Regions from separate parts of the Clostridium neuense genome, predicted to be linked through region 3. Evidence: riboswitches for the same ligand, from Rfam matches in the RefSeq annotation. Region 3 holds a riboswitch; each other region holds the start of a gene.

The links. Region 3 has a riboswitch for S-adenosylmethionine ahead of ACJDT4_RS08380 (YezD family protein). Riboswitches for the same ligand answer to the same signal wherever they lie in the genome.
Region 1: it holds a riboswitch for S-adenosylmethionine, as region 3 does, so the genes downstream of both, ACJDT4_RS22325 (methionine ABC transporter ATP-binding protein) here and ACJDT4_RS08380 (YezD family protein) in region 3, are expected to answer to the same signal.
Region 2: it holds a riboswitch for S-adenosylmethionine, as region 3 does, so the genes downstream of both, metH (methionine synthase) here and ACJDT4_RS08380 (YezD family protein) in region 3, are expected to answer to the same signal.

Annotation. Positions count from the first base shown of each region.
Region 1 is NZ_JBJIAA010000027.1:2,818-14,001, forward strand. It holds gene ACJDT4_RS22280 (hypothetical protein) at 1-438, opposite strand, end outside; gene ACJDT4_RS22285 (alpha/beta hydrolase) at 450-1,445, opposite strand; gene ACJDT4_RS22290 (histidinol phosphate phosphatase) at 1,509-2,276, opposite strand; gene ACJDT4_RS22295 (hypothetical protein) at 2,422-2,844, shown strand; gene ACJDT4_RS22300 (ECF transporter S component) at 3,227-3,760, opposite strand; gene ACJDT4_RS22305 (SH3 domain-containing protein) at 3,974-5,119, shown strand; gene ACJDT4_RS22310 (YczE/YyaS/YitT family protein) at 5,391-6,062, opposite strand; gene ACJDT4_RS22315 (MetQ/NlpA family ABC transporter substrate-binding protein) at 6,689-7,519, opposite strand; gene ACJDT4_RS22320 (methionine ABC transporter permease) at 7,542-8,222, opposite strand; gene ACJDT4_RS22325 (methionine ABC transporter ATP-binding protein) at 8,191-9,249, opposite strand; SAM riboswitch class I at 9,353-9,461, opposite strand; gene ACJDT4_RS22330 (EamA family transporter) at 9,650-10,072, opposite strand; gene ACJDT4_RS22335 (aminotransferase-like domain-containing protein) at 10,094-11,184, opposite strand, start outside.
Region 2 is NZ_JBJIAA010000003.1:82,730-93,913, reverse strand. It holds gene yhbH (sporulation protein YhbH) at 1-535, opposite strand, end outside; gene ACJDT4_RS04235 (PrkA family serine protein kinase) at 540-2,462, opposite strand; SAM riboswitch class I at 3,147-3,266, shown strand; gene metH (methionine synthase) at 3,415-7,041, shown strand; gene ACJDT4_RS04225 (hypothetical protein) at 7,153-7,308, opposite strand; gene ACJDT4_RS04220 (alpha/beta hydrolase fold domain-containing protein) at 7,547-8,434, opposite strand; gene ACJDT4_RS04215 (ribosome small subunit-dependent GTPase A) at 8,534-8,806, opposite strand; gene ACJDT4_RS04210 (DUF4097 family beta strand repeat-containing protein) at 9,088-10,056, opposite strand; gene ACJDT4_RS04205 (HAAS signaling domain-containing protein) at 10,063-10,647, opposite strand; gene ACJDT4_RS04200 (PadR family transcriptional regulator) at 10,640-10,963, opposite strand; gene ACJDT4_RS04195 (LysR family transcriptional regulator) at 11,123-11,184, shown strand, end outside.
Region 3 is NZ_JBJIAA010000006.1:89,693-100,876, reverse strand. It holds gene ACJDT4_RS08400 (nitrogenase component 1) at 1-806, shown strand, start outside; gene ACJDT4_RS08395 (nitrogenase component 1) at 790-2,106, shown strand; gene ACJDT4_RS08390 (O-acetylhomoserine aminocarboxypropyltransferase/cysteine synthase family protein) at 2,438-3,742, shown strand; gene ACJDT4_RS08385 (NifB/NifX family molybdenum-iron cluster-binding protein) at 3,781-4,122, shown strand; SAM riboswitch class I at 4,253-4,362, shown strand; gene ACJDT4_RS08380 (YezD family protein) at 4,776-4,940, shown strand; gene ACJDT4_RS08375 (MetQ/NlpA family ABC transporter substrate-binding protein) at 4,977-5,795, shown strand; gene ACJDT4_RS08370 (methionine ABC transporter ATP-binding protein) at 5,855-6,631, shown strand; gene ACJDT4_RS08365 (methionine ABC transporter permease) at 6,628-7,296, shown strand; gene ACJDT4_RS08360 (radical SAM protein) at 7,401-8,300, shown strand; gene ACJDT4_RS08355 (substrate-binding domain-containing protein) at 8,417-9,373, opposite strand; gene nifH (nitrogenase iron protein) at 9,910-10,728, shown strand; gene ACJDT4_RS08345 (P-II family nitrogen regulator) at 10,865-11,184, shown strand, end outside.

The sequences.
Region 1 (11,184 bases), on a different contig from region 3:
AATTTCATTAAATCTTTTGATGTTAGTAGCTCTGTAATTATCTATTTTATAGATTATATTTCTAAGAAAATCTTCATTAAACTTAAATTGTGCATCTAAATACACCTCTGATATAACTGAATATTCTATATGCTCCGGTTCATTACCTACAACATATAGTGGAAAAAGCTCTTGAAAATTTTTATTAAGAAGTGCATGCCCATATATGGCTGCATCTATAACTTGCCCTTTATAAATATTAAAAGAATGAGCATAATTCCTTCTACGATTTTTAATTTGAACATACAGAATTCCTCTTATAAAAGGCACATCAATTCCCTTTAACCTTGAAACCTGACTAATAAGTGCGCTTACAAGGTCAGAACTATTTAATACCTGGTAATCAGAAACACATATTTCACATAAGTTTTGAAAAAATTTTTTTTCTTCACTGTTCATTGCTAACCTCTTTAATACATTTTTACTGGCTTGCTTTCATCAGTTTTGTCGTCTATAATCTTATTTCTTATCAAAAATTCCCTTACCTTTGCCTTGTATTCATCTTTATTTTTTAAGTAAGATTGAGCATGCCCTGCATTAGGAGCAATATATAAATATTTAGGCCCCTTCTTTTCAATATACAATTCCAAGGACATATATGGTGGAATAAAATCATCATCTGCACCATGAATAAACATTATAGGTACTTCAACTCCATCCAGCGCTTTTTTTGGTGATATGGAGTATAATGAAAATCCAGCTTTATACCAGGCATAAACACTAGAATAAAATACTACAGCATTTGCTATTAATTTACCATGATTTTTCATTTCCTCTGTAAGTTTATCACTAAACAACTCTGGCAAATCAGAAAATGGACAGTCTACCACATAAAAAGATACATACTTTTCTTCTATATTCATATTAGAATGTAAAAGTGCCGTGGCCGCTCCCATAGATTCTCCATGGATTCCTATTATCCCATTTGGATTTTGCTTTCTAACCCACTTAACGCAGTTATCCAAATCATACTTTTCAAAGTATCCAAGAGAAATATTTTTTCCACCACTAGTACCATGATATCTTGAATCATAAATCAGCACATTATATCCCAAGTCTATATACATATCTGCATATTTCATTGACTCCCATCGACTTCCTGTTATACCATGTACAATTATAATAGTATTTCTGGTTTTTGCAAAATTTCTTATATAGGTTCCAGAAAGTTTATAACCAAAATTAGACTGTATAGTTACATCACTTTTATCAAGCAAATTAAATCTCTCATAATCAAAGGTAGATTTAAAATTACTATATGAAACACTACTACTTTTATTAAACTTTATTTCGCATACTTGATTATATACTATGCTCCCAATATAAAGACCTACAGAGCTAACTATAACAAATATTACAAGTAGTAAAACTAAAATCACTCTTTTTGCATATTTTTTTATTCTCATTTTATATCGCCACCATCTTGGCTAATTAAAATGTAACTATTCAAATAATAAGCTTAAACACCATTAAATATATTCAGGTTTTCTATTCTTATAATATACTGGTTTTAAGTTACACTCCTCTGCTATTAAAAAAGCCTCTTTCATATTCATTCCTATACTGTTACTATTATGAGCATCCGAGCCTATTGTAACAAGACTGCCACCCATAGCTTTATACCTTTTATAAATTGGAATCAAATTTTTAATTATATAATTTTTATCAAGCCTTCTAGTATTTATTTCAAAAGCTATTTGCCTATCAATTATAAATTTTAATACCTCATCAATTAATTCTGCATACTCATTATAATATATTTCACTGTCTTCATATGCTGCATATCTAGAAATATAATCTATATGTGCCAAAGAATCTACATATTCGTGTGTTTTAAGGCATTTAATCATAGTTTCAAAATATCTGTTATAGGCACTTTTCTTTTCTCTATCCTCATAAAAACTTTTTTCGTAAATATCAATCCCATCAACAAAGTGTATAGAACCTATGACATAATCAAATTCGTAACTTTGATTTATCTTCCTATTTTCATCACTATACTCCTCTGTCATTCCAATTTCAACTCCAATTAGATAACTATTACTCCTATATCTATGATATTTTTTAAAATATTCATCTATGTCAAAAACAAATTTACTTTTTTCAGGGTAATTTAAATCTATATGGTCTGTAGAAATAATTCCCAAATTTAACTTTTTAGAGACTTCTAAGGCATCTTCAATTTTAAGCTGTGAATCCGTAGAAAACTCCGTATGAACATGACTATCAAATATCATATAATATCACCTCACAAAATTCAATGTTCAGATTAATTATAACAGAAAACTTGGTAATATATATAGTAACACTTAATAGATTTTTTACATAATTTATTAAGGTAGGGATAAAACTTATCCATAAATAATTTTCAAGGAGAAACTTATGTATTATAACTACAATGATAATTTTGATCCTATGAGATTCGAAAATGATGAATGTGACTGTGATGAAGCTCCCCCTTTTGTTTGCCCTTTTTTAGCTGAATGTCCTTTTGGTTCTGATATGAGGCAAGAAGAGGATTACGAAACTAGACAGCCTAATGTTCCACCTGGTCCTCCTCCAACTTATACACCTACTAAAAACATGCAATCCTCCTCCGGACCTAGTCTTAAAGCAGTTGATCCAGGAGCTATAAGAATATGCAGATATAAGTATACTTATATTTGGGAAACTAATGGAAGATCCTACTGGGCATTCATTACTTATGTAGGTCCAAGATCCATAGCTGGATATCGATGGATGCGTAGAAGATGGGTTTATTTTGGACTTGATTTAAGAAGAATTGAATCATTTACCTGCAGGTAGAAAACTGCGAAGTAACAATGCTTCGTCGCGTTAAAAAGTTCCTATAAATCTAAGTGGTAATTCTAGGCAAGTGCTTGCTTGAGTTAAAGAAGGATAATGGGACATAATCCCATTATCCTTCTTTAACTTGTATTAGTCATCTATATATTAGCCCAAACCTCGTGCATGTTTACTCGCTGAAAAAAGTGCTCAGACAATTGAAATATCTAAGCATTTTACAATTTTTCAGCCAAGATTTATTAGGACTATTTTAAATCGTTCCTTCAGCATTGTTACTTCCCTCCCACAGTAGTGCGCGGAAGAAAATCATCCTTTATTGTGAACTGTGAATTGATTTAGTTGGCATCCTTTTCACATGTATAAAAATACTATTACAACCCAATTAAATTCTACTGCCAATTGATTTTTTTAAAATTTTCCCAACTGGAACTGCTACAATTACTCCTATAATAGTTGTAATTAACGAACTTGGTACATGCTGAAAAGCAACAATAAAACTTCCATAAAATAATGCATCAACAAAGTAATATCCAATTATATTAAAAACCCCTCCAAGTAAAAATGCTAATATATTATTTAGCATGCTCTCCCCATTATACTGTCCCCTATAAGCGATCATTCCAACAATATACGCCATACCGCCTTTTATGATAAATGTAAAAGGTGCCCATATTGGCGTTACCGAGAACAAATCAAATAAAGAAAGTCCTATTGCCGCTGCAATAGCTCCCCTTCTTTTTCCTACGAGTAAAACTGCAATAAATAGAACTGCTGTACCTAAATGAATCATTGATTTTGACGAACCAATATAATATGGTATATTCAAGTAAGTACCAACAAATATAATAGCGGCCATCATACCTATTTCAGCTAAATCCTTAGTAGTAAATTTAGATACTCTTCCGTCTTTTTCCATAAATGCCTCCTATAGTTATGAATTCAATTTACTATAATATATACCATAATATATTCCATGTAAAATGTATGGATACAATATATTTGATATAACTCCTTAACTTTACATATTCTCCTCAGATTATCCATTGCAGTTATCCTTTTTAGCCTAGTATAATCTTATTAAAGAATTGCAATGTCATATCTCTATTAAAAGGTAAAGAGGTGTAAATGTATGAAAAGATTAAACACAATAATTCTAACCGTAATTTTATCTGTTCTTATTTTAGCACCATACAAAAAAACGTTTGCAGCCACTCAAAGTCCAATTAGCAGATCTGCGGCTGAACAAAGAGCTCTCAATATAATCAACCTTAATTGGACATATTCAAGCGTAAAAAATTCAACTTTGCCATCAACTAACGGTAGCAGTGTAACTCAACCTTCTCAGCTAAAAAATGTATCAACTGCAACAATGACTGGCATTCCATACGATTGGGGTGGATTAGATAGCTTAGACACTTCATCTGACGGTGCTCCATGGACAAGCTTTGTAAATGCAATAAATAGCGGTGCCTTTGCTGGAAATGTTAATACTTCTGCTCCTTACGGATATATTAAAGGAACTGCTGGAATTGATTGTTCTGGCTTTGTACAAGCTGTTTTTGATATTAATGACTATAAACAATCAACTTCTACATTACTTAATAGCTATTTTACAAAAATTAATTTAAGTGATTTAAAACACATGGATATTTTAGACCATCCTGGTGATCACGTTGTTATATTTGATAAGTGGGGAACTTTAAATGGGGTACAAGGTGCTTTCACTTACGAATCTACTCCAGATCAAACTTATGGTGGAATACAAGGTACAAAAAAATACTTTATAACTATGAGTGAAATTAATTCAGGATATATTCCTGGAAGATACGTAAATATAATAGAAGATAGTTCTAATCCTGATCCTATGCCAGTTTCTGATTCATATGGTATAGTTTCCAACGTAGTTTATGCTGCCAACTTTAGATCTGATTCATCTACTAGTTCTGCAATCATAGGAACAATACCTAAAAACACAGTTTTGAAACTTTTAGCTTCAAACTCTGGCTGGTATAATGTAATTTACAATGGGCAGACAGGTTGGATATATAGTAGTTTAATAACTTCTGTTCCTTCTAACTCATATGTAACTGTAAACAATGTATACCAATTAAACATCAGATCAAATCCTTCTTCCACTGCTTCAATCCTTGGAGTATTAACTGAAGGACAATATGCAAAAGTAACTGGAATATCAACTGATGGAAATTGGTATAAAATAAATATAAACGGTGTAGAAGGATTCTCAGCAGTAAAATATCTAAAATATATAAACTAGAGTTTATAGGGATGAAATAATAATATTTTTTAGATACTCCATTATAAAATTCTTTGTTCCTATAAAACTTCTCTCCCAAAATTCCGTAAGCACTGAGGAATTTTTTCCTTGCACCACCGTGGGAGCTAAGGAACAATGCTGAAGGAACGATTTAAAAAAATCCTAATAAATCTTGGTAAAAAAATCATAAAATACTTAGATATTTCAATCTGTCTGAGCTATAGCGAGTTATTGAAATATCTTAGTATTTTATGATTTTTGAGCCTTAGATTTATAGGATTTTTTTAACGCGACGAAGTATTGTTCCTTGGCAATATTTTATGTCATCATTTATAAATCTATGCTTTACTTTATTAACGTCAAATTTAAATATCTTGAATACCATTTGAATAAAATAACCTACTAGGGAAACCATTATTATAGTTCCTATTCCAACAGAACCACCCATTATATACCCTATAACAAGCACAAATAATTCTATAACCGTTCTAACAATAAATACAGATTTTTTTGTTTTTTTAGTAAGTGCAACCATGAGCCCGTCTCTAGGTCCAGAGCCCAAACCAGCTCCTATGTACATATAACTACCAATGGACATGGACAGCATTCCAATAATAATCGAAACTATTCTAAGTATTTCATTATTAAAAACTGGCAATAAGTGATTTAGCATCAAAATGTCCATAAAGGTTCCAATAACAAGCATGTTAAAAATAGTGCCCCAACCTATTTTCTCTCCTGCTATATAATCTATTATAATTACAATTGCACTTACTATTATGCTTGCTTGTCCCATAGTTATATTCAGCATAATAGATATTCCTTGATGAAATACATCCCACGGTTGAAATCCCAAATTTCCATTTATAGTCATAACCGTACCGATAGAACACAGTATAAGACCTATAAATAATCTTAAAATAATTAATGCTTTTCTTTTCATATTAGCCCCCCTTTTATAGATAAACAACTTGAAAATTGGAAATGACTAATACAAAATTTTTCCTAACAAACTGAAAGTCAACTTAGAGTACAGAGTATAATTAAAAGAAGACAGTGCTTGTAAAATTATAACATTAGTTATTTTAATCTTTTAGGTTGCCTATCTATATATCATAGCATTAATTATATGATACTTTTTAATTTTTTCAAACACTTTTCTAATAAATCATCAATTTTTGTCTCAAATTTAATGTTTTTTGTAATTGAAGAAGGTACTGCAGTGATAATTATTCAATGTAAAATTCACTACAAACACAGTTAATTAATAAAAATCAATGGCAATATATTATATAAAATTTTAGCTAACCCTAAAGATTCACGCCTACAATTCCGTAGGCACGGAGGAATTTTTTCCTTGCACTACGGTGAGAATGAAGTAACAATGCTGAAGGAACGGTTTAAAAAAATCCTAATAAATCTCGATTCAAAAATTGTAAAATACTTAGATATTTCAATCTGTTTGAGCCAAAGGCGAGTTATTGAAATATCTTAGTATTTTATGATTTTTTAACTTTAGATTTATAGGATTTTTTTAATGTTACGAAGCATTGTTACTTCACTCTTTTTTTAAAAAGCTGGAACTTGTGCTCCCTTATACAAATCCTTCAAAAGTTTTTTTACCTTCTCTGTTTGGTAAACTTCAACTAATTTCTTTAAGGTTTTATTGTTCTTATCTTTGCTTCTAACTGCAATAATATTAAAATAATTTTTAACAGAAGACTTTTTTGTACTTTCTATATAAATTGAATCCTTTAGAGGATTAAAGCCTGCATCCACCGCAACTCCACTGTTTATAGCAGCTGCATCTACATCTTTTAAAGATCTTGGAATTTGTGTTGCTGCTAACTGAACTATCTTTATGTTTTTAGTATTTTTAGCTATATCTTTTTCTGTAGGTAATAATCCTACACCCTCTTTTAATTTTATTATACCTGCATCCTGAAGCAGTATAAGCGCTCTACCGCCATTTGTAGGATCATTAGGTATTGCTATTTTAGCACCATTTTTTAAATCCTTAATCTTTTTTATGCTGCTTGAATATATGCCCATAGGTGCTAAAACCGTATTTCCAAGGGATACGATATTTAGCTTATGATCCTCTTTAAACTTGTTAAAGTACGCAATAGTTTGAAATGAGTTTGCATCTATGTCGCCATCATTTAAAGCCATATTAGGTCTTACATAATCGGAAAAGCTTACAATTTTAAGGTCAATATTATCTTTTTTGAGATCCTCTTTTAAAGCATCCCATATTTTATGATCTTCACCTGTAACTCCTAATTTAATAACCTGTTTTTTGCTACTTGTGTTTGCTGCTGTGCTTGATTTACATCCTGATAGTAAACTAACACCTAAGGATAAAGTTAAAAATAATGCTGCGATTCTTCGTATTTTCATTTTTGTTCCCCCTATTTTTTATTTAATGACTTAATTTTTTTAATAAAAACTCACCTAAACCTTGTATTAAGCTTACAAGAACTAATAAAATAATAATTGTAACCACCATAATATCGGTTTTAAAATACTGGTATCCATATCTTATGGCAAAATCACCAAGTCCTCCACCTCCTACAGTACCTGCAACTGCAGAAAAGCTAATTAAGCTTACAGTAGTGATTGTAAGAGCATAAACAATTTGTGGGAGACCCTCTTTTAGTAAAACTCTATATATTATTTCAAAAGGGCTAGAGCCCATAGCTTCCGCTGCTTCAATAACTCCCTTATCTATGTCAAGAAGTGCAGATTCTATTTGCCTTGCAACAAAGGGTGCTGTTCCAAAAACAAGAGGCACTACAGCACCCTTTACTCCTATTGTTGTTCCAACTAAAAGTCTTGTTAATGGTATAATTGCTGCAATCAATATTACAAATGGAATTGAACGAAATGCATTTATTATTTTGCCAACTATACTGTAAATTACCTTATTCTCCAATATACCTTTAGGACGTGTCACTACAAGAATTACCCCAACAGGTATTCCAATAACTGCAGAAATAATTCCTGATATAGCTACCATTATTAATGTTTCCTTAAGTGCTGCTATCATATCTGGAAAAAGTTCTACTACATTAGGCATAATCGTGTTCAAAAGACTCTCCATGCTTTATCACCTCCACATATATGTTGTTTTCACCTAAATATTCAATAGCTCTATTAACTCCTTCACTAAAACCACTAAATTTAAGAATAAGATTTCCTACAGGTATACCTTGTATTATTTCAATATTTCCAGAGATTATATTTGCATCCACCTTGAATTTTTTTGAAATTTGTGAAATAAAAGCTTTTTCAGCATTTGAACCCACAAAAGATAACCTTGCTACTATATCATTTTCTGAAAATTGACTATCAAATTCTTTACTTTCAATAAGCTCATATACCTTATCATAATGAAATACTGTAGCCATAAATTTTTTAGTCATCTTTGCTTTAGGATTAGTAAATATTTGCACTATATCTCCCTTCTCAACGATCTCCCCTTCTTCCATTACAATCACTCTCTCGCAAATATCTTTAACAACATCCATTTGGTGCGTAATAATAACTATTGTAAGCCCAAGCTTTTCATTAATTTCCTTGATTAGCTTTAATATAGATTGAGTAGTTTCAGGGTCTAAAGCAGAAGTAGCTTCATCACATAAAAGAACCTGTGGATCATTAGCAAGCGCTCTAGCAATAGCAACTCTTTGCTTTTGACCGCCGCTAAGCTGTGATGGATAAGTTAAAGCCTTTTCCTTCAAGCCCACTAATTCTAAAAGACTATTTACCTTTTCAGCTATATCATTTTTGCTTAACCCCTTACCTTTAAGTGGATAGGCTACATTCTCAAATACATTTCTTCTAGCCATTAAATTAAAATGTTGAAAAATCATTCCTATTTTTTCTCTTATTTTCCTTAAATCCTTTGGTGATAACCTTGTCAAATCCTTATTATCAACTATAACCTCTCCACTGGTAGGCTTTTCAAGCAAATTTATACACCTTACAAGGGTACTTTTGCCAGCACCACTGTATCCAATAATACCTAAAACCTCTCCATTTTTTACTTCTAAACTTATATCTTTAAGAGCATGTACCTTTTTATCTCCATCCTCATAAACCTTTGTTATATTTTTTAGTTCTATCACAATAATCCCCCTTCCTAAAATTTATAATAAAAAAATCCCCTTCGCAAAAGAAGAGGATAATAGTAATAAAAAAACCCATGGAAGGGTCTATTATTAATACCTTCCCTCATCTTTCAGAATTAATCTGCAGGATTTAGCACCTTGCATGCAAATGAAACATGCTGGTTGCTGAAACGTCATCGGGCCAGCCCCTCAGTTTCTCTCGATAAGGATTTTATTCAATTTTGTTATACACACTATACAAAAAAAGATTTTCAGTGTCAAATACAATAAATTTAAATTTCTGATTTTTTGTTATATATTTTTATCAATACATAATTATTGTACGTTTACACAAACATATATTTACTAAATCAAACACTATTTTTTAATAATTATGCATAATTCCTACTAATATAATCTATTTTCTATTTATTAATATTAAACCAATAATGCAGAAAGCTGCTCCTATTATTTTATTAATTCCAAATCCCTCTTTATAAAATATAATTCCTATTGGTATAAGTACAATTGCAAGAATTATATTCGCCACTAAAGAACCTACGCTAATATCCCACCCAGCTCTATATGCCATTAAAAATCCAAATTCCAATCCAACTATTGAAATTCCCAAAACTACACTTGTCCAATTTAAATCTTTAAAGGAACCAAAAATTCCTTTGCCATGTTTATCAAAAATTAATGCTATTAATGAAAAAATAGCCGAAGTAAAATATGTTATAACTAATGCAGAAAAAGGATTGGCCTTCTCTGGTATTAGCTTTTGACATATGTGATAAAACACGTTTGATAACACTATAAGTACAATTGAAAAAACATACATAAAATTTCCTCCTTAAAATAATCAAATTAGCTTTCTAACAATTTCTGAAAGTTTCTTTATTCCTATATGCATTTCACTATATGATGCATAGGAATAAGATATTCTTATATTACTATTTTTATGAAAATCATATATGTAGCCTGGGTTAATAAGAATGCCCTGCTTCCAGGACAAATTGAAAAGCTTGTTTACATCTATTTTGACCTTCAGCTTTAACCATATATAAAATCCACCCTTAGGCACATTCCATTCTGCTAGATCATAAAAATACTCATGAAGTAGATTTATAGTAAAGTCCCTTCTACTTTTAAGTTCATATCTAAGCTTCTCAATATATTTTTCATATAGTCCACTTGAAATCCATTCAGCCGCAGCATATTGAGAAAGTGAACTGGCTCCATAATCCGTTTGCATTTTAACATCTCCGAGTCTATCTATAACTGCTTCAGGTCCAATGACCCACCCAACCCTCATACCTGCAGAAAGACATTTTGACATTGTTCCTATATAAAGCACAATTCCATTTCTATCCTTAGATTTTAAAGTTTGTGGAGGCTTTTTATCAAACCACAACTCCCTATAAGCATCATCTTCAATTATTGGAAGCCTTTCTTTTGTGCATATTTTAATAAGTTCATTTCTTCTATTTTCACTCATTACTATACCCGTAGGATTTTGAAAAGTTGGTATAGTATATAAAATTGGTGTTTCTTTATTTATGTTTTTTAATATTTCTCTTATCTCTATACCATGCATATCCATAGATATTCCTTTTAGCTTCATACCTGCAGATTCAAAAACATTAATTGACTTGATGTATGATGGTTTTTCTACTAATACATCATCTCCAGGCTTAAGTATGCTCATGGAAATAAGCTGAAGTGCTTGAAGTGATCCTGAAACAATTAAAATAGAGGATGGTGAAGCATTAATTCCAAACTTTTTCACATAATTACTTATTATTTTTCTGAGCTCAAGTGAACCTTTAGTTCTTTCGTATCCCAGCGAACTTATATCATCTGCTACCTTTGAAAGTACAGTTTTCATTGCATTTTTAGGAAAAAGCTCTGGTGAAAGTTCACCTGTACTGAGCCTAATAATATTATCTTCAT
Region 2 (11,184 bases), on a different contig from region 3:
TTTTTCTCCCTTGTTCTCTTTTTAACTTTTCAATTACAGTTTTCTTTTTTGCAAGTCTTGGTCTTATGCCATACTTCTGGTAGCCAGACATCCTCTTAGAACTTTCAGTTATTATTTCAGAATACTTTTTCTTGTCTAGATTAGGTAAATTAAGATCTTCAATCAAATAGTTTATTACATCTTCTATAGTAACTTCTGTTTCGTATATGTCCTCCCCCTCTTCATTGCCTGCTCCTTTTTTCCCTTTACCTGCTTTTACTTTTTCTTTTCCAAGACTATCTCCTCTTTTTTCGCTTCCATCTCCGCTTCCTACTCCTGGCGAATTTTTTCCATATATGAATTCATATTCTTTAAGTCCTCTTATTGGTATTTTAATTTTCTTGTTTGCTCCCTGACCAACAATACTTTCTTCTGATAAAATATCAGCTAAATTTTCCTTTATAGCCTTCTCAACAAGTTCCCTATGCCTTCTTCTATCTCCTATAGTCCTATCATGATCCGTTGGATTAACATTGTAATCTCTAAATATAGCCATACTATCAATCCTTCCACAAGTTGTTGGCTGCATATTTCAAAATTACATCACAGCAATAATCACAATATCCATTTCTCTTCATTTCCTCAACCATTGAATTATATTTTTCATTCTGCTCTTTATCTCTAACTCTGGATTTAGTTATAATTCTTGAAAGTTCCTTTACAGATGCTGTAAGTTTCTTTTCTATTGCTTCCTTAAGAGGCTCATATGCATCATAAGCTATACTGCCGCCATTTCTTACAACATAGAACATGTAAGAGGTTACATCCATTCTAAAGCCTTTTGCAGAGCTTTCCGAGATTCCAATTTGTTCCTCTATGGAACGCATGAATTTTTCGTCTGGATTAAGTTCTTCACCTGTAGATTTATCCTTTATTTTATTTTTATTTACAAAGGCTTCTGCATTATCAAGATAATTATTAAACAAGGTTTCCGCTTGTTCTCTATAGCTTTCTATAAATGCTTTTGTTATCTCTTTTTCAAGTATTTTATTGTATTCTTTTCTTATTATATTTTGAACAAAGCCAAGATATTTCTTTCTCTCCTCCTCTGCTATGTCAAGCTCCTTTACTGATTTTATAATGCTTTCCATTATACTAAGTGGATTGATACAGTCGTATTCAGAACTTGATAGTGCATTGTCTATTGCTTTCACTATAAATCTTGTTGAGATTCCATTCATACCTTCCATTATTCCAGCTTCTTCTCTAAGCTCATTTATATCGACTTTCTTAGTTGTACCATTTTCTACTATATCCTCACCATTGTATATTTTAAGTTTTGTTATGAGATCAACCTTAGAAGAAGGTTTAAGTCTTGAAAGTATTGCAAACATAGCTGCTGTACTCAAGGTGTGAGGAGCTATGTGAGCTTTAAAATTACTCTTTTTAAGAATTTTTTCATAAATTTTTATTTCTTCGCTAAGCTCAAGACAATATGGGACTTCAATCTTTACTATTCTATCGAGTATAGCTTCATTTGTATGATCAGATTTAAACTTATTCCACTCTGCCTCATTTGAGTGAGCTATAATGAGACCATCAAAATATATCATTGCACCTTTTCCTGGTGATGGTATAGATTTTTCCTGAGTTGCAGTTATTATAGTGTGAAGATATTCAACATCGTTCTTAAATACTTCTATAAACTCTACCATACCTCTATTTCCAACATTGAAAGCTCCATTTAGTGAGAATATTCTAGGATCATCCTCTGAATATAAGTCCATTTTGGATATATCAATAGAACCAGTTAAAATTGAAGTATCCTGGTTATTAGGATCTACTGGTGGGACTACTCCAATTCCCTTTCTTGACCTTATTGAAAAACCACTAGTTGTAACGGGGAATCTTTCATACTCACCATTATATTCATGTGTAAGCCTATACTTACATACAGGACACAAGTCACCTTCAATTTCTACACCAAGTTCTCTTTCAAACTCTTTCCTTAAGTGCTTTGGTATAAGATGAAGTGGTTCCTCCCTCATAGGACATCCTTCAAGACTGTAAACAGGTTCCGAAACTTCAAGTGCCTTTTTTATAGCTTCAACTAATGATGACTTTCCTGCTCCAACAGGTCCAACAAGATAAAGTACTTGTCTTGCCTCTTCACCCTTCATGGAGGAAGCATTAAAATAGTTTACAAGCTTCATTATAACCTTATCTATTCCAAAGAAATCATGCTTAAAAAAGTCATATCTTTTTATAGGCTCATTACCATATATTTTTCTTATCCTTGGATTTTCCTCAGGCTTTAGCACCTCGAATCCTCTACTTTTTATAATGTCATATATCCTTTTATGCGCAAGCTTACATACATCTGGATTTTCCTTAACTATATTAAGATATTCAAGAAATGTACCTTCAAATTTAATCTTATTTGAGTTTTCCCTATCATGTTTTATTAGCTCCTTAAAATCCATAAACGCACCTCCCAATCAAAACTTAAAAATTACAAGTCACAAATATAATCTTTATACCAAATATATATTTTAACTTTATCATCTATATTCATAAAGTTTTAAAAAAGTGTGAAATAACAATGCTTCATCACATTAAAAACCTTCTATAAATCTTGGTGTATATTTTAAAATAGTGCTTGCTTTGAGTTCAAGAAGGATAACGATCATATACGGGGCTTGGGATGTAATCCCATTATCCTTCTTTAACTTGTATTAGTCATCTATATATTAGCCCAAGCCTCGTATATGTTTATACTCGCTGGAAAAATGCTCAAGCAATTGAAATATCTAAGTGTTTTATGATTTTTTCACCAAGATTTATTAGAATTTTTTTAAACTGTTCCTTCAGCATTGTTAATTTGCTCCCACGGTGGTTCAAGGAAAAAATTCCTCCGTGCCTACGGAATTTTAGGCATGAATCTTTTAAGTTGCTCAGCGCAGCCGACACTTATAAGTAGTAAGATTTACCTGAGAGAAACGAAAGGTAAATCCTCCTTCACTCTACTCTTTACTCTCTACTCTCTGCTCTTAACCTTTCTAGCTTACTTGTAAGACTTCAAAAATACATTTTAAACTTTTCAGGTACTACCCCTATATTGACATTTGTAACTGTAACTAATATAATAAAATCAAATTTTAATTACAATCTTATCAAGAGAGGCTGAGGGACTGGCCCTTTGAAGCCCAGCAACCAGTACATATATAGGTACATGGTGCTAATTCCAGCAGCTAGGTAACTTTTACCTATGAGCTGATAGATGAGAATAATCCGTGAAGTAGCTGCTCGAGATTTTTCTCGGGCTTTTTTCAATTCACAGTTAATGTGGATTTTCTGTAACAAAGCGGAAGAAAATCATTCTCAACTGTGCACTGTGAATTGTGCATTTTAAACCGAACTAAAGGGGGCTAACAAATGAGTTCAAATATAATAGATTTACTAAACAAAAAAATTCTCGTACTTGATGGCGCTATGGGAACATGTATACAAGGCTATGATCTTAACGAACATGATTTTTGTGGTTCTCTCCACTGTCATGTAAATCAAAAGGGCAATAACGACATTTTAAACCTTACAAATCCAGAAGTAATAAAGGCTATTCATAGCAAATATCTCGAAGCCGGTGCAGATATTATTGAAACCAATACTTTCAATGGAACAAAAATATCTCAGGCAGATTACAACACAGAGGATAAAATATACGAAATTAACTTTAATGGAGCAATGCTTGCAAAAGAGGCAGCTGATTATTTCACAAAAGAAACTCCAGAACAACCACGTTTTGTAGCTGGTTCTATTGGTCCTACAAACAGAACCTTGTCTATGTCACCTGATGTTGAAAATCCTGGTTTTAGAAGTATAAGCTTTGATGATATGTTTTCAGCCTACAGTGAACAAATTGAAGGTCTTGTTGACGGCGGCGTAGACCTACTTCTTATAGAAACAGTATTTGATGGTTTAAATGCAAGAGCTGCTATATTAGCTGCGGAAAGTGTATTTGAGAAAAAATTTATTAAACTTCCTATTATAATATCTGGAACTATAGCAGATAAAAGTGGAAGAATTCTCTCTGGTCAAACTCTTGATGCTTTTGCAGAAAGTATGAAAAATGAAAACGTAATTGCTATAGGTCTTAACTGTTCTTTTGGAGCAAAGGAACTTGTGCCTTTCATAAGACAACTTTCAGAAACTCAAAATAAATATATATCGTTTTATCCAAATGCGGGTCTTCCAAATTCTCTTGGAGAATACGAAGAACTTCCAGAGGAAACGGCTGCTCTTGTTAAAAAGCTTGCATTAGCTGGAAATATCAACATAGTTGGAGGGTGCTGTGGTACTACTCCTGCTCACATAAAAGCTATAAGCAGCGCTGTTAAAGATATACAGCCAAGAAAGGTTCCTAAGTTAGAGCCAGAAACCATTTACTGCGGCCTTGAAACCGTAAAAATAAATAAAGAAAGTAATTTTATAAATGTAGGTGAAAGAACAAATGTAGCTGGTTCAGCCAAGTTTGCAAGACTGATACGTGAGAAAAATTACGAAGAAGCTTTATCCGTTGCAAGACATCAAGTTGAAAATGGTGCACAAATAATAGATGTAAACTTTGACGATGCCCTTTTAGATGCAAAAGTAGAAATGGAGACATTTTTAAGACTTGTTGCCAGTGAACCTGAAATTTCAAAAGTTCCAATAATGATAGATTCATCAAACTTTGAAGTTTTAGAAACTGGTCTTAAATCTATTCAAGGCAAAGCTATTGTAAATTCCATAAGTCTTAAGGTTGGAGAAAAAAGATTTCTAGAGGAAGCAAAAATAATCAAAAATTTTGGTGCCGGTGTTGTCGTAATGGCATTTGATGAAATGGGTCAAGCAGAAACCTTTGAAAGAAAAATAGAAATTTGCAAAAGGGCCTATGACCTTTTAACTAAAAAAATCAACTTTCCACCTGAAAATATTATTTTTGATCCTAACATTTTAGCCATTGCAACAGGAATTGAAGATCATGACAACTATGCTGTAAACTATATAAAAGCTGTAAAGTGGATAAAAGAAAATTTACCTTATGCAAAGGTTAGCGGTGGCGTTAGTAATTTATCCTTTTCCTTTAGAGGAAATAATATAATAAGAAAAGCAATGCATTCAGTATTTCTATATCACGCTATAAATGCAGGAATGGATATGGGCATAGTAAATCCCGGAATGATTGATCTTTATGATGATATAGACAAAGAGCTTCTAGATAAAGTTGAAGCTGTAATATTAAATAAAAGCAGCGATGCTTCTGAAAAACTTCTAGAATTTGCGGAAACCTACAAAAGCACAGAACAAGCTCAAAATAGAACTAGCGATACCTGGAGAACAAAAAACTGCAGTGAAAGACTCAGTTATGCTCTAGTTAAAGGAAATGTAGAATTTATCGCTGAAGATATAGAAGAAGCTAGAAAAGAATACAAAAGTGCCTTAGAAATCATAGAACAACCACTAATGAACGGAATGAAGAAGGTTGGAGAATTATTTGGTGCTGGAAAAATGTTTCTGCCTCAAGTTGTAAAAAGTGCTAGAGTTATGAAAAAAGCCGTTGAGTGTCTTCTTCCATATATAAATGCTGAAAAAGGAAACAGCACAAGTGCTGGAAAAGTTGTGTTTGCAACAGTAAAAGGCGATGTACATGACATAGGCAAAAACATAGTTTCTGTAGTACTTTCCTGTAACAATTTTGAAGTTATAGATCTTGGCGTTATGGTACCTTCAGAAACTATACTTGAAACTGCTGTAAAAGAAAAAGCAGATATAATAGCTTTAAGTGGTCTCATAACTCCATCACTAAATGAAATGAGTCATGTTGCAGAAGAAATGAAACGTCAAGGTTTAGATATTCCACTTATAGTTGGAGGTGCTGCAACTTCAAAAACTCACACTGCTTTAAAAATTGCAACTAAATATGACAAGGTAATTCACAGCACAGATGCTTCTAATGCAGTTGAAGTCACTAAAAATCTTATGAGCTCTAGTAGTAAAAATTATATAGATAAAATTAATAATGAGTATGAAACTATACGCAAAACTTTTTCAGAACACAAAGCCGAACTCGTGTCTATAGAAGAAGCTAGAAAAAATAAATTCAACATTAACTTTGAGAAAACTGAAATCAATACTCCAAACTTTATTGGAATAAAGAAATTTATTAATTTCCCATTAAAAGAACTTAGGAAATATATAGATTGGACATTTTTCTTTACAGCCTGGGATATGGGTATGATTTACCCCCAAATATTAGAAGACTCTAAATATGGAACTGAGGCAAAGAAACTTCTTTGTGATGCTAATAAAATGCTAGATTTGTTTGAAAGCAAAAATATAATAAGTGCAAATGGAGTTCTTGGAATATTTCCTGCAAACTCAACTGGAGATGACATCGAAGTATACCATAATGAAAAAGTTATAACCTTTAATATGCTACGTCAGCAGCAAGTATTAAAAAGTAACAGCTTTAAGTGTCTTTCGGACTACATTGCCCCAAAAGAAAGTGGAATAAAAGACTACCTTGGAGGTTTTATTGTTACTGCTGGTATTGGCGCAAAGGAATACTCTGAAAAGTTAAAGAAAAATGGCGACGAGTATGGAGCTGCAATGGTTAAAATACTATGCGATAGGCTCGCAGAAGCATTTTCCGAGGTACTCCACCTTGAAGTTAGAAAATCCTACTTTGGATATGCACCAAATGAAAACTTGCCTCTTTCTGATTTACTTAAAGGCGCTTACAGAGGAATTCGCCCTGCTTTTGGATATCCTTGTCTTAATAATCATGCTGAAAAAGCAAAGCTATTTGATATGCTTTATAAAGAAGGAAACATTGGAGTTAATTTAACTGAAAGCTATATGATGGATCCTGTTTCAAGCACCTGCGGCTTATACTTTGCAAATAAAGAAGCTAAATACTTTACAATAAACAAAATAGGAAAAGATCAACTAGAAGATTATGCTAAAAGAAGCAAAACAGACACTAAAGAGTTAGAAAAATTATTTAACACACTACTATAAAAATAATGCGAAGTAACAATGCTTTGTCACGTTAAAAAAGTCCTATAAATCTAAGGTTCAAAAATCATAAAATGCTAAGAAATTTCAATAACTCGCATACACTCAGACAATTCAAATATCTAAGCATTTTACAATTTTTGAGCCAAGATTTATTAGAACTTTTTCAAATCGTTCCTTCAGCATTGTTACTTCGCTCCCACGGTAATGCAATGCCGGAATTCCAACATACTTTGAGCCTTTAAACTTTTCTGGATTACAACAAACCATAACATCAACTCATATTTTTTAATATTAAAAAACTTTGGTTTCCCAGCGTGTTTACTATATACTAATTTTCAATAATTATAGCCTATACATTATATTTTATTATAACATATAGGCTTCTTTAACTATATCTAGACAAGTTGAAATATTAAAATCAGCTGAATTCTATTTTCGAATATGTTGGTTATCTGAACATATATCAGTTAACAATGGACAATTAACAGAGGACAGTTAAGGTTGTCTAACATTTTAATACTCTATCCAAAAATTCTATTATTATTTGAACAATTTTAGGTTGAACCCAACGAATTCCAGCATGATCAGCATCCTTAACAATATAGCGAGTTGAATCAACTCCTACCTTTATTAAAGCTTCGTGCAAAATTCTTGTTTGCTCTGGTGAAACCGTTGTATCTGCATCTCCATGCATAATTAAAAATGGTGGTATACTCTTATTTTTATCAATATAACTTATTGGACTCGCCTCTAAAAATCTCTTTGATTCATTATAATTTAAATTGGTGAATGTTGGGCATCCGTTTATCCACAACGCTTGTGGAGAATTACCGAGTTTGTCCAAAGCTTCATCACCTTTAGTTAAATCTGATACACCGTAAATATCAACAACTGCTTGTACATCACTATTTTCCTGTAAGTTATCATCCTTATCAAACTTTCTATTTCCATTTGTAAGTCCTGCGAATGCAGATAAATATCCTCCTGCTGAATCTCCCATTACTGCAATTTTACTTTTATCAATATTATATTTTTCACTATTAGCTCTTAAAAATCTAATTGCCGCTTTAACATCTTCTAATGCTGATGGAAATACACTAGCAGGTGCAACTCTATACTCTATACTTGCAACTACATATCCTGCTTCAGCAATAGCAAGTCTTTGCTGAATATAGCTACCTTTATTGGAAGCTAAAAATCCTCCACCTGTTACGAATACAACTGCAGGATACTTTTCATCACTTCTAGGTCTTAAAATATCCATCTTAAGTGGAGAACTACTGTATCCTAATATAGGCGGCTGTGAATAGGTAACGTTTAAAATTGACTCTATACTTAATTTATCTATTGAAACCTCAATTTCTTTACTAGTGAACCCCAAGTTCTTTTCCATTTACAAACACTCCTTCACTCTACTCTTTTTCAAATTCCAATTTATTCGTCTATAACATATATTTTATCATCAACAATTAAACCATATCAAGCCAATCTTTTAGTATTCATATCTTACATGATTTTCCCTTTTATATCCTTTACTTTTACCATTAATTGAATTTTTTTGCTGCACCATCATTATTCTTTTTTGCTTAGACTCCATAAATCTAGTTTCTCTTTTTAGTCTTAAATATCTTTCAAGCCTTTTCTCATCTAAAATACCTTCTTCTATTGCCTTTCTAACGCGGCACCACGGCTCATTTTCATGTTTACAATCACTAAATTTACATTCCTTTGCAAGTTCTTCTATATCTTTAAAAGCTTCATCCACACCACTAAATTTTATAGTCTATCCTTAACTGTACTTTATACTCTGTAAGCTTTACTCTAATTCATATTTTTTTCCACAAAAATACTGCGGCAAAAATAACACCAGCAGTATTTTATAGTATAAAAATGCACGGTAAATAACCTTACCGCGCTAAATTTCTTAGTTGATTTTATTATTTAATAATAGATGAAACAATATTTAGTTAAGCAAAATAAACAGCTTAAAATAACAATATTACCTTTTTAATTATAATTTGCAAATTGTTTGTTGTAAATTCTTATTTAATAATTATTTATTTCTATACTACCTGCACTATTTTTTAACTGGATTACATTATTACTCTTTCCTACCTCACCCTTCGCTGTTTTTTCACCGAATTCACCATTTATATTTATACTAGAGAAATCACTTTTTATACTTCCAGCGCTTGCTTCTGCATCTAATTTAAATTGCGAATCCTTAGGAAGTGCTAATTTTATTTGTCCAGCAGAAGCTGAAAAATCAATATTATTATTAAATTTATCATATTGAATATCTGTATTACCTGCAGAGTTTGATCCCTCTATATCGCCAGTAAATTTTGTGACTTCAATTTTTCCTGCTGATGCTCTAAAATTTGAACTCCTAGTTTTTAAATTGTCTGCTTTTAAATCACCAGCAGAATTTTTATATATGAAGGTATCTGCCGACATATTCTCCATTTGTAATTTACCTGCACTAAGCTTACAATCCAAATTTTTAAGCTCATATCCACTTATATTAACATCTCCTGCTGAAGATACTACTTTTAAACTGTTTTTATATGAGGTTGGTATACTTATATTTGCAGTTATATCTGAACTATAGTTTAAGAAAAAACCCATATGATTTTTATTCAATTCTACATATAAAGTTTTACCTTCCTTATAACATTTAAGTTCTGGCTTTCTATAAGCACCACTTTCAGTTATATCCCCATCTACTTTTACCTTTATACTATTTGTGCCGTCATTATTAAATTTTATATCTCCAGAATAAAAATTAATTGATATTTCATCTATTCCGTTAAGATCCATACTCTTACTAGCGTGGTAATCATAAGTACTACCAGCTAGTTGAAAAAGTCCATGCTTTCCAGGCTTGCTATTTTTAACAAATGAAAAATTTCCAAAAGAAAAAAATATTAAAGCTGCTATACCATATGATACTAACATTACTCCAAGTAAGCACAAAACAACTTTTTTTATATTAAATTTATTATTAAAATTCATGACCTCCTACTCCCCCTTTATTGTTTTTATATTCCACTTAACGTACTTAACTGTAATTCCCATAAAAAACTTTACAAGATAAAACATACCTATACAAAACAAAATTCCTAAAGCAGTTGTTCCTATTCCTACAAAAAATATTGATATCTCGGGAATACCATTAGGTATGCTAACAAGTCCAGGAAATATCGGCCTTATTATGATGCAGGCAATTGTAGCAATTCCACCTACTAAAACACCAATAGCTCCAAAGCACATTCCTATAAGTGCACATACTATTCCAAGATATGGTCCTAATACAAATACAAGATTAAAAAATGCCAACGCAATAAAAATTCCTATAGAACCGATAGACGACTGGCCTGAATTAACTTTACTATTATTTATCACATTATCATCTGTATTTCTATATTGAGCAGCAATGTCCCTTGGGCTTCCAAGTTCTTTTATAAGCTCATCTTCAGTTTTGCCGCTTTCCATACCTATTCTAAAATGTTCCTCATAATCATAAAGAATTTCTTCCCTTTCACCATCACCAAAATCACTTAAATAATGTCTCAAGGCATCCATAAACTCTTCCTTTTTACTCATCAATGTCAGCCTCCTTTAAAATATTATTTACTTTTTTAACAAAATTTTCCCATTCATCTGTAAGCTTTTGTCTCGTTTCTTTTCCAAGCTCAGTTAATCTATAATACTTTCTAGGCGGTCCTTCTGTAGACTCTTGCAAGTACGTTGTAAAATAACCTTCTTTGCTTAACCTTCTTAAAATAGGGTAAATAGTTCCATCTGAAATCTCTATGTCCTTGGATATTTCATTTACAAGCTCATATCCATAGCAATCTTTCTTATCAAGCACCGCGAGTACACAAAGTTCCAAAATGCCTTTTTTTAGCTGTGTATTCATAATCTTTACTCTCCTTGTTTAATTTGTACAACTATACTATATCACTTAGTAGTGTATAATGCAAGATACCAAATAATATTTACTATATAAATTCTTGAAAGTGCATTAAGTTTGTATTACAATGATTTAAAATATAAAATTGAATGGAGTGAGGATATTTTGACGCTGCAGCAATTAAAATATGCCATCGAAATTGCAAACTGCAGCTCTATGAATGAAGC
Region 3 (11,184 bases):
TTGGATATGAAGCAAAATATATTGTTCCATTTTCAACGGTTGCTGAGCTTGAAAATATATCTGAATCCGCTGCAACAATACAAATATGTACTACACTTGGAACATATTTAGGAGCAGCATTAGAGCAAGTATATGGCGTCCCAGAAATAAAATCTCCACCAGCTTATGGAATTGCAGGTACAGATAGTTGGCTCAGAGAACTTGGAAGGGTGCTTAATAGAAAAGAGGAAATAGAAAAATATATAACAAAAGAACATGATAGGTTACTTCCTAAGATTAAAGAATATCGAAAAAAACTTACGAATAAGACAGCATATATTACAGCTGGTGCTGCTCATGGTCATGCACTCATAGCACTTTTAAGAGAGCTTGGATTAAATGTTAAAGGAGCTGCCATATTTCATCATGATACTGTATTCGATAATGGTGATCCTAAATCAGATGCACTTGCACATGATGTAAATACCTACGGAGATATTCCAAATTATAATGTTTGCAATAAGCAGGCGTATGAATTAGTTAATATTTTAAACAGAGTAAGACCAGATATAATGATTGCAAGGCATGGTGGAATGACACTTTGGGGAGCAAAGCTTGGTGTACCAACACTATTGATTGGCGATGAGCAATTTGGCTTTGGCTATCAAGGAGTAATAAATTATGCAGAAAGAATTTTAGAAACTATAGATAATAAAGAATTTGTAACTAATCTTGCAAAGCACAGCACAATGCCGTATACAAAATGGTGGCTTGAACAGGACCCATTTACTTTTCTTGGAGGTGGTACAAGTGTCGAACATTATTGAACAACCTAGATTTTCTTGTGCACTTGGGGCACAGCAGACAGTAGTTGCAATAAAAAGAGCAGTTCCAGTACTTCATTCTGGTCCTGGCTGCAGCGGAAAGGTAAGCAGTCTTATAGGACAGGGAGAAGGCTATGCTGGAGGAAATACAATTCCATGTACAAACGCTAGTGAATCAGAAATAGTATTTGGAGGAGAACAAAAATTAAGAAGTGTAATTGATGGAGCCTTTAAAGTAATTGATGCTGATCTTTATGTAGTGCTTACAGGCTGTACATCAGATATAGTAGGTGACGATATAGGAACTATAGTTTCAGATTATCAAAAAGCTGGAAGACCAATTGTAGGAGTTGAAACGGGTGGCTTTAAAAGTAATAACTATATAAGCCATGAGTTAGTTGCAAATGCAATTATAGATCAATATGTTGATAAGCTTAATGAAAGTATTAAAATTGAAAAGGGATTAGTTAATGTATTTGCAACAATACCATATCAAGATCCATATTGGAATGGAAATTTGGAAGAAATAAAAAGAATACTTGAAGGAATAGGACTTAAAGTTAACATTCTTTTTGGAAATGAATCAAATGGAATAGATGAGTGGAAAACTATACCTAATGCGCAGTTTAATATTGTGGTAAGCAATTGGGTTGGACTTAAAATAGCAAAGCATCTTGAAGAAAAGTATGGTACTCCATACTATCATTTCCCTTATCTTCCTATAGGAGGAGTAGAAACATCAAAGTTTTTAAGGGAAGTTGGAAATTTTGGTGAGCTTGATGAAAATAAGGTTGAAGCTTTCATTAAAAAGGAAGAAGAAAAATTTTATTCATTTATTGAGAGAACTGCAGATTTTATGCTGGAGTTTAGATATGGGCTTCCTAGAAAATTTTATACGATTTTAGATTCAAATTATTCAATAGGCTTTTCAAAATTTCTTTTAAATGAACTTGGAATAATACCAGGTAAGCAGTATGTAGTTGAAGATACACCAGAAGAATTTAAAAGTGCAATTATAAAAGAGTTTAATAAGATATCTGAATACAGATCAGCCGAAGTCAAGTTTTCAGTTGACGGAGGAGAAATACAGGATGATATAAGAAAAGGTGAGCATAAAAATAGAGCTTTGATACTCGGAAGTAGTTGGGAAAGGGACCTAGCAAAGGATATAGGTGCTGATCTTTTAATAATAAGTCCGCCTGTGGCTTATAGGTTGGTATTAAATTGCGGATATGCAGGTTATAATGGTGGATTAAGAGCTATTGAAGATATATATAATATTGTATTAAACACATATAGATAGCGAAGTAAAAATGCTTCGTCACATTAAAGAATTTCTATAAATCTAAGGTAAAAAAATTATAAAATCCTAAGATATTTCAATAACTCGCTGAAAAAATGCTCAAACAGATTGAAATATCTAAGTATTTTACAATTTTTTTACCGATATTTATTAGAACTTTTTTAAACTGTTCCTTCAGTATTTTTACTTCGCTCACACGGTGGTACAAGGAAAAAATTCCTCCGCACCTACGGAATTTTAGGTATGAATTTTTGTAACTAATTAAATTTTTATTTAATACTTAGTGATGCATTTGTTTTTTGTAAAATTAAAGGGGAAGGAAGGTTAAACAATGCCTGTTTTAAATTATGAATTTGATACTTTAAAAGTAAGAGGAGGATACAATCCTAAGGAGCATAATAATGCAGTTTCTGTTCCTATATATGCTACGACGTCTTTTGAATTTAGAGGTACGGAAAGGGCAAAAAAACTTATAGGTTTTACCGAATTTGGATATGTGTATTCTAGAGTTGGAAATCCAACAGTTGGTGTTTTGGAACAAAGAATAGCGAGTCTTCATGATGCAGCGGCAGCAATAGCAGTTGGTTCTGGAATGGCAGCAATAACATACGCTTTGTTAAATGTAGCAGAAAAGGGTGGGAGAATATTAGCTACTTCGGAACTTTATGGTGGAACTGTTGATGGTTTTAAAAAGGTGTTTCCGAATTACGGAATCAAGATAGATATAGTAAATAATTCCAAAGATCCAGAACAGTTTAGAAAGGCTATTAAAGCTGATACGAAAGCTATATATGTTGAGAGTATAAGTAATCCTAATGCAATTCTTGTTGATATTGAGGCCATAGCTAATATAGCACATGAAAATGGAATTCCTTTAATTGTGGACAATACTTTAGCTACACCATATCTTTTGAATCCAATTAAGTATGGTGCAGACATTGTAATTTATTCGGCTACAAAAGCACTAAGTGGACATGGAAATGTAATTGCTGGGCTCATAGTTGAGAGTGGTAAGTTTAATTTTAAAAGCGACAAATTTCCACAGTTTTTAGAAACTTACCATATACTTAGGGATTCAAGTGGAAATCCTAGAAGTTTTGTAGATGTTTTTCCTGAGTTCCCTTTTACAGCTAGAGTTCGATCAAATTATTTGGCATATTATGGGGCAACATTAGGCGCTTTTGATGCATATCTTGTTTTGTTAGGAATTGAAACTCTTTCAGAAAGAGTAAAAAAACAGGTTTCTAATGCAGAAAAGATAGTTAAGTATCTTGAAACAAAGAAAGAAGTAGCATGGGTTAAGTATCCGACAGCTAAAGAAAGTCCATATAAAAAGCTTAAGGATAAATATTTACCTAAAGGAGCAGGATCTACCTTTTCCTTCGGTATAGATGGTACACTTGAGCAAATTGATAAATTTATTGATTCTCTTAAAATATTTAGCTATCAAGCCAATATTGGAGATGCAAGATCATTAATAGTAAATCCACCTAAAACAACTCACAGTGAGCTTACACCAGAGGAGCAAAAGCTAGCTGGTATACCGCCTGAAACAATTAGACTTTCATTAGGCTTAGAAGATGAAAATGACTTAATTGAAGACTTAGAACAAGCGTTTAGAAAAGTATTTTTATAGATGCGGCTGAAAACTTAAAATGAAAGGGGGATATGAGTATGGGCTATAAAATAGCTGTAGGAAGCAGTGATGGTGTATATATTGACGAACATTTTGCTACTGCTTTGCAATTTTTAATATATGAAGTAGATGGAGATAATTATGAATTTATAGAAAAAAGAGTCAATGAAGAACTATGTGAATGCAGCAGGTACCATGAAAATAAATTTGCTCCACTTATTGAAAAAATTAAAGATTGTAGAGTACTTTTGGTTGGAAAGATAGGTTACGGTGCAGCAGCAGTACTTCAAGAAAATGGCATTGATTCTTACGGTATTTGTGAATCAGTTGACGTGGCTTTGGATAAGATTGTTAAGTATTATGGTAAGCTAAATAATTGAAAATATGTTAAATTAAAATAATTCAAAAAATGTATTGACATAGAAGATAGAAATGATATAATTAAGACTATAAATTATATCATCATTCCTATCTGAATGGTAGGAATACAAATTAAATAAATTGTCTGGAATCTTATCAAGAGAGGCGGAGGGACTGGCCCGATGAAACCCAACAACCAGCATTTTTCATTTGAATGCATGGTGTTAATTCCTGCAAAAGTAAGTTTTGAGAGATAAGAGGATGTTTAAACTTAAGCTAATATAGTAAGTTAGTCCTCTTCGTATTGAAGGGGGCTTTTGTTTTATGAAAATACGTAATAGATAAATAACTTGAAAATTGCAGATTCTAAATTTATGCCAGCAAACTAGGGTTTGACTTAGAGTACAGTGAAGGATGATTTTTCTCCGCTATGCTTTGAAAAAATCTAAAATTTAATGCTTGTGCATGGCATAAAATACAGTATTCAGCACAGCTGAGCCTATTAAGTTCTAAGATTTACCTTAGAGAAACGAAAGGTAAATTTACATTCACTGCACTCTGTGCTCTGTCAGTTGTACTTTGAGTCAACTTCAAGTTTGTAGGGATAAAGTTGGTATTATAAAGTTCAATCTTTCAGCTTCATTATTTATAAATAAATTGGGGGTAGAATATTATGAATGATAAGAATATTCGTATAATTAAGAATAATGAGATAAAAAATTATACGGATAAGATTTCAGAATTGTTAAAGGACATAAAGTATGGCTCTATAACTTTAGTTATTCAAGATGGGGTAGTAATACAAATAGAAACCAGTGAAAAAATAAGACTTAAATAAAAATTTAAATTTTTTAATAAATAAGGGGGACATATCATGAAAAAAGTATTTATAAAATCAACTTTAGCAGTTTTATTTGCAGCAATAGTTTTTACAGGATGTGGTAAGAGTACTACTACAGAAAATAAGGGTGAAAACAAAACTTTGAAGATAGGAGCTGTGACAACGCCACATGCAGAAATATTAAATTTTGTAAAACCTAAATTAAAAAAAGAAGGTATAGATTTAAAAATTGAAGTTTTTGATGATTCATCACAATTAAATCCAGCACTTAATGATAAGCAAATTGATGCCAATTATTTTCAGCACAAACCATATTTGGATTCAGTAGCTAGTGAAAAAGGATACAATTTTGCAGTAGCAGGAAACATTCATGTAGAACCAATAGGATTTTATTCTAAAAAGATTAAAAAAACAAGTGAACTTAAAGATGGAGCCACAATTGCTATACCTAATGATGCCTCTAATGAATATAGAGTATTAATCCTTTTACAGAAGCAAGGATTAATTAAAGTTAAAAAGACTATTTCAAGTAAAAGTGCGACTATAAATGATATAGCTGAAAATCCTAAACATTTAAAATTTAAAGAAATTGATGCTTATCAAATTCCTAGAATATTAGGAGACGTAGATGGAGGAGTTATAAATACAAATATTGTTCTTCAATCAAAAATAGATCCTAATAGTGCAATATTCAGGGAAGACAAGGATTCACCTTATGCTAACATAATTGTAGTTAGAAAAGGTGATGAAAATAAAGAGGTTATAAAGAAACTTGTAAAAGCTCTTCAATCTGAAGATGTTAGAAAATTTATCAATGAAAAATACAAAGGCTCTGTAGTTCCGGCATTTTAATATAAAGCCTATAGAGTAAACAAAGTCTAATATTTAATGAAAAGTAAGGTGAAATTTATATGATAAGTATAAAGAATTTAGGTAAAAGTTTTAACACTCCTTATGGTAAGGTTGAAGTTTTAAAAGGCATTAATCTAGAAATAAAAAAAGGAGATATATTTGGAATAATAGGGTTTAGTGGTGCTGGAAAATCAACTATGGTAAGATGCTTGAATTTACTTGAGAAACCAGATGAGGGTACTATTACAATCGGGGATAAGGATATGACAAAGCTTAATAAAAAAGAGCTTAGAAAAGCAAGAGAAAAAATTGGAATGATATTTCAACAGTTTAATTTGTTTGATTCTAAAACAGTTTTTGATAACGTGGCATTTCCGCTTAAAGTAGCTGGATATCCTAAAAACAAGATAAATGAAAGAGTACACGAAATACTTGAACTTGTTGAATTAAAAGACAAAGAAAAGGCTCATCCAGCTCAATTAAGTGGTGGACAAAAACAAAGGGTTGGTATAGCAAGAGCACTAGCAAATAATCCAGATGTTTTACTTAGTGATGAGGCTACTTCTGCATTAGATCCGCAGACAACTTATTCTATTCTTGAATTACTTAAAAATATAAATAAAAAACTTAACCTTACTATAGTTTTGATTACTCATGAGCTTGATGTTGTAAAGTATTGCTGCAATAATGTTGCGGTTATTGAAAGAGGAGTAATCATGGAAGAAGGTTCAACAGATGAGGTGTTCTTAAATCCTCAAAGTGATACAGCAAAGGTGTTTATTGATATAACAAATAATCTCCAAATTAGTAAGGAAAAAGAGGTGACTGCTGTATGAACGACGTTATGTTCGATGTTATAAAACAGGCTTTAGGGGAAACAATTTATATGTCACTGGTAACTAGCGTGTTTACCTTTATAATAGGTACTATTTTGGGTGTCATATTAGTAGTTACAGAAAAGGGGAATATACTACAGGCAGCTAGGTTTAATAAACTTTTTGGCACAGTAATAAATATAATAAGATCTTTTCCAACGATGATTTTAATAGTAGTGCTGCTTCCATTATCACGTTTTCTTGTTGGAACAACCATAGGTGCAAATGCAGCAATAGTTCCTCTTGTTATAGGGCTTGCACCGTTTTTAGCAAGAATGGTTGAAAATAATATAAAGGAAGTTGATCATGGTAAAATTGAAGCGGCTATATCAATGGGAACTAAATCTATTACTATAATAACAAGAGTTCTTATACCAGAAGCACTTCCATCGTTGATTAGAAGTTATACCCTGTGCATAATAACTGTTATTGGAAGCACGACGCTTGCAGGAGCTATAGGTGCTGGAGGTTTAGGCAGTGTTGCATTGAGATATGGTTATGAAAGGTTTGAAACTAGTTACATGATTACAACTGTGGTTATACTAGTGGTTTTAGTTCAAGTCATACAAATAATTGGTGATATCATTGCAAAATTAATAATTAAAAAGAGATTCAAATTTAGTTAATAGTACGTATGCTGACTGGAAAACCAGAGGCTTTAGATAGACTAGTGTTTATCTAAAGCTTTTTTTGCATGTGTAAGATTTAAATAAAGAAAGGACGGAAGTTTATGCCAGGAATAAATGATATAAAAAACCATGATAAGTTTTCAAAATTATCTAATATACATCCTTGTATGGGGGGAAAAGCTCATATGAAATTTGGAAGACTTCATTTACCAGTAAGTCCAACTTGTAATATTCAGTGTAAATTTTGCAAAAGGGATTATAACAATAATGATGAAAATAGACCAGGAGTTGCAAATGGGATATTAGCTCCAAAGGATGCTGTTAAAACAGTAAAAAGGGCTCTTGAACTTTGTCCAGACATAACTGTAGTTGGTATAGCTGGACCTGGGGATACTCTTGCTACAGGTTATGCAATTGAAGCATTTAAGCTAGTAAATGAAGCTTATCCAGAACTTATAAAATGCCTGAGTACTAATGGACTTTTACTTGAAAGATATGCAGCTGAACTTTACGCGGTTGGAGTAAGTACTATAACGGTAACAGTAAATGCTGTAGATCCTAAAATTCAAAGTAAGATAATATCTTATATTGAACTCGAGGGCAAAAAGTATTATGGCGAAGAGGCCGCAAGTATTTTAATAGCTGCACAACTTAGAGGAATTAAGAAGATAAGTGATTTTGGTATAGTTGTAAAAGTTAATACGGTACTTGTCCCGGGAATTAATGAGAAGCATATTGAAGAAACCGCTAAAATGGTTAAGGAAGCTGGAGCAACCTTATATAATATAATTCCCCTAATACCCCAATATGAGCTTAAAGATGTTCCAGCACCTACTTGTTTTGAATTGGATGCAGCAAGAGCGAAAGCAGAGAAATATCTTGAAGTATTTAGGCATTGTAAGCACTGTCGTGCAGATGCTTGTGGAATACCAGGTCAAAAAGATCTTTCTAGTGAATTATATGGAACTAGGAATAACCTTGAAACTTTTTCACATGGTTAAAAATAAAAGATGTTAAAAGAAATATCAAGCGGTTATTTATGGAAAAGGTAGAATTGAAAACTCAACAACAACTTTTAATATAAGTGTAGCTTTATTATAACAAGATCATCTAAGGGTTATAACTCTGCTATTATATCTCCTAGGTGATCTAAATCGTAATTTCCAATTCCCTCGAGTTCTAATTTAAAGGAATTTGAGCGAAGTATATCTATGATTGCTTTAAATTCTGGTTTATCCATATCTTGTTTTTTAAGTACCAAATCATAACTTTCCTTTTGAAGTGGTATGAAATCAATATTTTTTATTTGAAGTCCGGTTTTTTCATTTCCTATAGCAAAATCTGCACCATGTCTAGATATAATACTTGCAACTGCAAGATGAGAAAGACATTCTCTATCATACCCATTTATTGAATTCCCATCGATATTAAGAAGTCTCAAATGTTCATCTAAAAGAATTCTAGTTCCGCAGCCCTTTTCACGATTAACCATAATAATATCTTTTCTTTTTAAATCTTCCCAACTTTTAATTTCTTTTGGATTTCCAGCTGCAACATAAAAACCTTGCATTCTATAGGCTAAATGGATTATTACAGTAGGGATCCCAGGAAGAAGTCTTCTAACAAATGGAATATTATATTCTCCAGTATCTCCATCCCAAAGATGTGCTGTTGCAACTTGCACTTTATCTAGGTAAAGGGAAAGTAATCCGTTATAGCTTCCAACATAGGAACGAAGAGCGCGAACGCCTTGAGGATGAACTTGAAGATAACGTGATAATACATCGAGAAGAATGTCTTGTCCACAAATTATAAAATTATTTTTGTGATATTCTTCATCAAGTGGTAAAAGGTTGTTTGAAAATGACGAATAAATATCTTCGTTTAGCTGATTAGGCTGTTTTTTATCTTGATATCTAGCTTTATAGTCTTCTATATCTTGTAAATCTATTCTGATTTTTTTCCCGACTCTATAGCAATTTAGTTCACCTCTTTTAATTAATTCATAAACAGTATTTTTGGATATACGAAGAATTTTTGACACGTCCAAAGGAGTTAAAGTTCTATCCTCCATAATATTCAACCCTCCTTAAACATATTTTAGAAAATATAAAAATATAATACAATTTTATTATAAAGTTGATAGAAATACAACTATATAAGTAATATAATGATAATTTTGCTGCTGTAGAATTATTATATTTTAGTTTACATAATGATATTTTTTTTGTTCTTATAAAATTTATACAAATTTGTGTATAAGACATTAAAACATAACTTGGATTTAAGTAAAGCAATAAAAACATGTTAAATGAGCTTAAATATGATATAACAACACAACAAGTGACGCATGATTAAATTTTTGTAATTACATAACTTAACATAAATTGTATAAAATATGCATTACATGATTCACTATAAAATATTGAGATTTATAACAAATTATTAAATATAAAGTTTAAACGTTAATAATTTTTAAATATAAAACATTAAAATTTGATAAAATATCAAAGAAATATTGACTTTAAATGCAATCTTGATATATTATATAAATAATTAAATTTACATTAATTGAATTTAATTACATTTATTTTAAAGGGAGGAAATTAAATGAGACAGGTAGCTATTTATGGAAAAGGTGGTATTGGTAAATCCACTACTACACAAAATCTTACTGCTGGACTTGCAGAAATGGGTAAAAAAGTAATGGTAGTGGGTTGTGATCCAAAAGCTGATTCAACAAGATTACTTTTAGGAGGATTAGCACAGAAAACAGTTCTTGATACTTTAAGAGAGGAAGGAGAGGATGTAGATTTAAGCACAATAATGAAAACTGGATTTGGAAATATTAAATGTGTTGAGTCAGGTGGACCAGAACCAGGAGTTGGATGTGCAGGCAGAGGTATTATTACATCTATAAATATGCTTGAACAACTAGGTGCTTATGAGGATGATTTGGATTATGTTTTTTATGATGTTTTAGGTGATGTTGTATGCGGTGGTTTTGCAATGCCAATACGTGAGGGAAAAGCAAAGGAAATATATATAGTTGCAAGTGGTGAAATGATGGCAATGTATGCAGCTAATAATATATCAAAAGGTATAAGTAAATTTGCTAATTCAGGTGGAGTAAGACTTGGTGGTATTATATGTAACAGTAGAAAGGTTGAAAATGAAAAAGAACTTCTGGAGGCTTTTGCAAAGGAACTTGGAACACAGCTTATTTATTTTGTACCACGTAGTCATGAAGTACAAAAAGCAGAAATAAACAAACAAACAGTAATACAATTTAATCCTCAAGATGAACAAGCAGATGAATATAGATCACTAGCTAAAGCGATAGATGGAAATGATATGTTTGTAATACCAAAGCCAATGAAGCAGGAAAAATTAGAAGCTATACTTATGGAGCATGGATTATTGGAGTAATTATGAAAAAATATAAAAATAAAGTAAGCGCATCTCTTGGTTTTTAGCAGAATGAATAAGAGATACGCCGCAAAAGGATTAGAGTGTGCTTACTCTAATCAATATAGTTTAACATAAAAGAGGATGGTGTTCAACAATGTTAATGGTAAAAGCTATTATTAGACCAGAAAGAGTGGCTTCTGTACTTTCAGAACTGTGTGATGCTGGATTTCCGGCTGTGACTAAATACGAAGTTGCAGGAAGAGGTAAACAAAGGGGAATAAAGGTTGGAGAAATTTATTATGATGAAATACCTAAAGAGATGCTCATGATGGTTATAAATGATGAAGATAAAGATGATGTTATAAAGACAATAGCTAAAAATGCTAAAACTGGTGAAAAGGGAGCATTTGGTGATGGAAAAATATTTGTAAGTCCTGTTATTGAAGCATATACAGTCAGCTCTGGCACAAAATC